Regions from separate parts of the Teredinibacter sp. KSP-S5-2 genome, predicted to be linked through region 1. Evidence: predicted binding sites of a transcription regulator. Region 1 holds the regulator's gene; the other holds the start of a gene.
The links. The regulator LexA, encoded in region 1, represses DNA repair genes until DNA is damaged. The targets are predictions, from matches to a motif close to ACTGTNTNTANANACAGT.
Positions count from the first base shown of each region.

Region 2: a site for LexA is predicted at 1,685-1,702, ahead of recN (DNA repair protein RecN). Genes of this name have one in related genera too.

Region 1 is NZ_CP120416.1:1,892,495-1,895,917, forward strand. It holds gene topA (type I DNA topoisomerase) at 1-536, shown strand, start outside; gene P5V12_RS08560 (hypothetical protein) at 547-1,005, shown strand; gene P5V12_RS08565 (hypothetical protein) at 1,102-1,356, shown strand; gene P5V12_RS08570 (SulA-like leucine-rich domain-containing protein) at 1,383-1,781, opposite strand; gene lexA (transcriptional repressor LexA) at 1,784-2,389, opposite strand; gene P5V12_RS08580 (hypothetical protein) at 2,701-2,868, opposite strand; gene P5V12_RS08585 (glutaredoxin family protein) at 2,952-3,341, opposite strand.
Region 2 is NZ_CP120416.1:3,445,316-3,448,738, forward strand. It holds gene dnaK (molecular chaperone DnaK) at 1-831, opposite strand, end outside; gene grpE (nucleotide exchange factor GrpE) at 981-1,577, opposite strand; gene recN (DNA repair protein RecN) at 1,731-3,392, shown strand.

The DNA of each region.
Region 1 (3,423 bases):
ATGATGGTCCGATTATCGAGTGTGACAAGTGCGGCAAGGATATGCAGCTGAAGACGGGCAGATTTGGTAAGTATTTCGGTTGTACAAATGAAAGCTGTAAGAACACCAGAAAGCTCTTGAAAAATGGTGAAGCGGCACCGCCTAAAATGGACCCGATTGATATGCCGGAGTTAATCTGTGAAAAGGTCGATGACCATTATGTATTGCGCGATGGTGCTTCTGGTATGTTCCTGGCGGCGAGCCAGTTCCCAAAAAATCGTGAGACTCGCGCGCCATTGGTGAAGGAAATTTTGCCGTATAAAGGCGAGCTTGACCCAAAATACAAGCATCTATTGTCTGCTCCTGTGGAAGATAACGAGGGGCGTGACACCATTATCCGTTTTAGTCGGAAGACCAAAGAACAATACGTGCAGTCGGAGGAAGAGGGTAAGCCTACTGGATGGAAAGCTTTTTATGAGGGCGGTCGTTGGGTTGTGACTGAGCCAGGGGCAAAACAAACAAAACGAAAAACTACCGCGAAAAAGAAAAAGGCGTAAAACACTCCAAATGAAGAGTATTGAAGAAGCCTTTGTGTTACAGCAGTTAAGCTTTGCACGCTTACAGATACGGGCGTGCAAGCATGCGGGTAATGCTTTTGATCTGACAGGTTACCATCAGGCTGCTGTATTACAGCTTCTATTGGGGGTGGACGGTTACCTAAACCATATATCTCACAATCGTTTGGGGTTGACTGACTTAAAAGGGCTTGAGCCAGATAGTTTGGATCCTGTTCTTGTTGAGTGGTTTAATTTAGCCATAGATCCAAACTCCTGGTTGTCTAAGTTGGATGCGTTGCAAAAAGGTTTACGAGACTCTGCAAAAGCTAATACCAACGAGCTGCTTATTGCTTCCAGTGATATAAAACCGCTTAAACTGGAAGATATAACGACTCAAGATTTAGACAAAATTCTTGCGTCAGCTAAAGACTTGGTAAATAGATCGATCAGCAGTCAGATCGAATACTAGCGTTAATAATTCCTTCCTGATTATCTCGATAAGCCAATTTAAACGGGCAAATAGGCATTTCTAGTGTTAGAATCCCTGCATAGACAGGAGAAGTTGATGTCCCAATCTGTATTATATGAAATTGTAGAATTACCAAATGGTGATATCGCCTTGCAGCGTGCTGACGAGCAAGGGGAGCCTTTGGTTTCTATACGTTTCTCCAAAGAGTCTTTGTATTTCTTAAGTGATTCGAAAATTACTGTTGCTAAAGCAATGATTGAAGCTGGCTTAGAAGCCGCTGGTGATATTGAAGATAATCAAGACGACCTGTGGGATGACGCGTTAATCTCTGACCATAAAACACTTCATTAATACCATGAAAACTGGGAAACCCCAGTTTACCGGTATCTCAATACTAACCCCGTACTGTTTCCAAGTTGTGCTGCCTGCTCAAACTCATTTATTTCACTTTCTTTAAGTTTATCAAGGGTAACCACAACCGATGAGCTAGTCCCATTTCGTAGGGCCTCCCAGAACATCCAAATAGAATCAGATAGGGATTTGGAATATATCACCCTTACGTTTTTACAAGAAAACCCATTGTTCAGCAGAGTCTTTTTATCAATCGGTTGATCCGTAATCCAGGTAAACCATTTGTCTTTTGCTTGCCTGCTGAGCTGAGCGAGCATCGGCATCACAAACTCCGCTGACGAATCGGATTTGGGTAAAACTATTTCCGTTAAGTTACCAGAGTGGGATGGTTTCTCGTTTGTATAGGTATTATCTAACGCTAACATGTCTAGATTCCTCGTCTAATCACACCGACGCTTAAACCTTCAATGGAAAAGTTTGAATCCCTTAAATCCACTTCAATAACCTGAAAGTCTGTATTCTCTGGGTGTAACTCAATGACCGCACGATTACCAACGCGTTTAAAGCGCTTAACTGTTACTTCATCTTCGATGCGGGCTACAACAATATCGCCATTTCTGACTTGTGTGGTGCTGTGAACCGCTAGTAGGTCACCGTCCAGAATCCCTACGTCCTTCATACTCATACCGTGAACGGTTAGTAGGTAATCCGCCTTTGGGCTGAACATATTGCTTGGAATTTCACAATAATCCTCAATGTGTTCTTCTGCGAGAATAGGGCTACCAGCGGCAACACGCCCGACTATTGGCACGCCCTGATATGCTTCGGGGAGACGAATACCTCGGGATGCTCCGGATACCATTTCAATCGCCCCCTTTTTTGCCAAAGCCCTTAGATGTTCTTCAGCCGCATTGGCAGAACGAAAGCCAAGGGATTTGGCGATTTCTGCCCGTGTAGGGGGGTAACCGGTTTCTTCGATATGCTCTTTGATTAGACTCAGAACTTCTTGCTGGCGTGCCGTAAGTTTGATCATATGTGCTCCGAGGCAGTATTCTGTCTAAATGTACAGTGTTAATATATACAGTACTTTTACTGTATGCAAGTAGTTTGTCGAAATTTGTGTGTTCATCGGTGCGACATTTGTCTACACGGCGTTTAGGGGGTATCTGGAGAACGTATTATTTTCTGAGTGGCGATGTATTCGAGAGGCGGTTGACCTTTAGTTCAGATCAAGTGGTCGTGGACGGGGTTGGGATGGAAGCTAAAAGGGGAGCCAGTCTGGGATTATGGGTTAAAACGAACTATATAGCGAGCCCAAATAAAATGGACCCGCCACTGTGTATCTTAGAATCCTCCATTAAGGCATTGCTGAACACACCATGCAAAGTTATAAGGTCCTTGAACACAGTTTGAAGCAATACAGGTATCTACATCGTCTGCATAACTCATTGCTGCAATTGCACAGCCAACACCAAAAGCAACGGAAGCGATAGCGATTTTAATTTTTTTCATAGTTAAGCCTCTTTGTTTGTGGTTGATAACACTACAGGTACTACATTAATGACAGTATTTGTCAGTGAATGTAATTCGATAAATCAGCTGTTTATTTGACTAATCTTTTTGATTAGTTCTTCTTGATTAAATCCTCGGATTAGGGTGTTTCCAATGAGTATTAACGGTGTCCCCTGGCCATTTAATTGATTAAATTCGTGTTTTGCTGATGGAGATGTTTCAATATCTTTTTCGAGGTATGGGATATTTTTATTGTCCAGGAATGATTTTAGATTTTTGCAATAGTTACACCATTTTACGGTGTAAATGATGAGCTGATTTTCTTCTGATACGCCGTATTGAGAATAATCCCCTTGTTCAGTTTTTGGTGAGGCGAAAAATTGCTTAATGACTGGGGTTGCTGTGTAGGTTAAAGCAAAGCCGAGTATGCCGCAGAAAAAGATTGTTGCGAATAGGGAAATTCCTTTTTTCATTATTAATCTCTTTTCTTGTTTTTATATTTTTATACTGGAAAAAAATATTGCTAGCAACATCGATACAAGTAAATTATTTGAT
Region 2 (3,423 bases), 1.6 Mb from region 1:
CTGGCTTGAAGAAAGCTCAATCTTGGCTTTTTCCGCCGCTTCTTTTAAGCGTTGAAGTGCGAGTGGATCGTTGTGCAAATCAATACCGTTGGACTTTTTGAACTCAGCCGCCAAGTACTCGATCAAACGCAAGTCAAAGTCTTCACCACCAAGGAAAGTGTCACCGTTGGTTGAAAGCACTTCAAATTGATGTTCCCCGTCGACATCAGCGATCTCAATAATGGAAATATCGAACGTACCACCACCCAGGTCGTATACCGCAATAGTGCGATCGCCTTTGGCTTTGTCCATACCGTAAGCCAATGCCGCTGCAGTAGGCTCATTGATAATACGCTTAACTTCCAGACCCGCAATTTTACCGGCGTCTTTTGTTGCCTGGCGCTGAGAGTCATTGAAGTATGCAGGTACGGTAATAACCGCTTCAGTTACTGGCTCACCCAAGTAATCTTCCGCGGTCTTTTTCATTTTTTTCAAGACTTCGGCTGAGATTTGCGGTGGCGCTTTCTTATCGCCTTTTGCTTCAACCCAAGCATCGCCGTTATCAGCGGCAACAATTTTATAGGGCACCATGGAGATGTCTTTTTGCACAACATCATCTTGGAACTTACGACCAATCAAACGCTTCACCGCAAACAAGGTATTGTGCGGATTGGTAACAGCCTGACGCTTAGCGCTTTGACCAACAAGAATTTCATTGTCATCAGTAAAGGCAACTATCGAAGGCGTAGTACGATCGCCTTCAGCGTTCTCGATCACTTTTGATTTGTCGCCTTCAAGTACAGACACACACGAGTTGGTTGTACCCAAGTCAATTCCAATAATCTTACCCATTACGAGTCTCCGAATTCATCTATCTATTCATGCAGTTAACAAGCCTTCTTGCTGGTTAACTCAAATTTGTTATTGCGGCTAACCGATCAGGTTTTGCCATTTATCCAGACTTACTGCCAATATTGGTTCAGTCCAGCGAATTTCAAGGCTTAGGCGTCACTGTTATTGTCTGCGGGAGCCTTGGACACAACCACCATTGCAGGTCTGACCAAACGGCCATGCAAGGTGTAACCCTTCTGGAAAACGTTGATTACCGTATTCGGTTCCACATCGCCGTTTTCCAACATTGTCATCGCCTGATGAAACTCTGGGTTGAAGGGTTCGCCTTCAGGGTTAACCGTTTCAACCTTGTGTTTTTTCAAGCTGTCGACCAAAGATTTGAGCGTTAACTCAACACCTTCTGTTACCGCAGCAAGCTCGGCATTTTCAGCGGCGGAGGCATCGATTGCCCTTTCCAGGTTATCCACCACCCCCAACATGTCGCTGACAAATTTCTCCAGGCCAAACTTATGGGCCTTTTCAACATCCTGCTCAGCTCGTCGACGCGCATTCTGCGCTTCAGCTGCAGCACGAAGTGCCTGTTCTTTTGCCAGAGCCAATTCATCTTTCAATGCTTGAATCTGACCTTGTAATGCTTCGACAGTCAGGTCTTCACCTTCTGAATCCGCACCTTGCTCAGTGGAATCAAGAGTGACCTGATCCTCTTCCAAACTTTCATTAATGTCTTGTTGATCTTGCTCTGACACGCTGTTCTCCAAAGGAATGAATTTGCTGGTAGGAATATGGGGTTAACCCCTCTACATTCAAGGGCAAAAAATGAATTCCTCGCAATACTGGCTAAACAACAAAAAGTACTGTATAAATAACCATATCAACAACAGCCATGTGGGGATAAACCCATGCTCACACACCTGCAAATTAACGATTTCACTCTGGTAGACCACCTGGACTTGGAACTCAGCTCCGGGCTGACCACCATTACTGGCGAAACAGGTGCAGGAAAATCCATTATGCTGGATGCACTTGGACTCGCACTGGGTGACAAAACCGATGCGGACAAGGTTCGCCTGGGCAGTGAAAAAACAGAAATACACGCAACATTTGATATTGCGGAGCTACCGGCGGCCCAGCAATGGCTGACCGATCAAGATTTACGCATAGACGACGACTGCATCCTGCGCCGGATTATCACAGCTGAAGGTCGTTCTCGGGCCTACATTAACGGCAGTAATGTCCCCCTCCAGCAGTTGCGAATACTTGGCGACATGCTGGCCGATATTCACAGCCAACACGAACATCAATCTTTGTTAAAGCCCTCAACCCACAAGCGCTTGTTGGACGATTCGGCCAACCTGAAAAGCCTTGCCAGCACAGTCAGGCAGGCTTATCACAACTGGCATACCGCTGCACAGAATCTGGAACAAGCTCAAACCCAAAGCGACGAAATAAACGCCCGCTTTCAGCTGTTGAGCTATCAAGTTGAAGAACTGGACCAACTCAACCTGCAAGAAGAGGAACTGGAAGCACTGGAAAAAGAGCAAAGGATTCTCGCCAACCTTGAAACTACTCAGCAAAACTGCAGCCATGTATTAGATATTTGCAGCACAGATGATATTGGTATTGTGGACAATCTCCACCGAGCATTGCACCTGCTTGGCGAACTACCAGATAAAACTGACTTTCTCAGCTCCGCACACAGCTTGCTAGAAAATGCCGTTATTCAAGTGCAAGAAGCGCAGTCAGAACTTGAACGACAACTCGAAAACCAGGAACTCGACCAGAACCGACTCCCCGAAGTCGAACAGCGGCTCAGTCAAGTTTATGAGATTTCGCGCAAACATAAGATTCACCCATCAGAATTGGTTGCTCTACACCAATCTCTGGCCGAAGAGCTGCAGGGCATGCAAAGTGGCGACGAACATATCCAAACCCTGGAAGAGGCCGTCAAGCGCAGCTTAAGCGAATACAAATCCCATGCACAAATACTAACCAAAGAACGTAAAGCCGCGGCAAAAGCCTTAACCAAGTCGGTGAACGAGCAACTGGCCAAATTAGCTATGGCCAACGCTACCTTTGCGATAGACCTAAAAGATTCCGGCGCCGAACCGACCAAAGACGGCAACGAAGTAATTGAGTTTTTAATCTCCACCCACCCGGGACAGCCCCCCAAGCCTCTGATAAAAATTGCGTCAGGCGGCGAACTTTCCCGAATCAGTTTGGCAATACAGGTGGTAACAGCTCAAACCTCCGCTACGCCCACTCTAGTATTTGACGAAGTCGACGTGGGAATTGGTGGCCCAACCGGAGACGTAGTAGGCAGAATGCTGCGGGAACTTGGGCAAAACGCCCAGGTTATATGTGTTACCCACTTGGCCCAGGTCGCCAGCAAAGGTCATCAACACATAAAAGTCAGCAAAGAAGTCGACAAACAGTCGATCTCCTCAGAGGTAACGTACCTGGAGGGAGAAGAAAAAATTCAGGAAATTGCCCGAATGATGGGCGGCGATATCAGCTCAAAACAATCCCTTGCTCATGCGAAACAAATGATTAAGTCAGGTTAGAGCCTGTTATCGACCCGATAAGCTGGTAAAG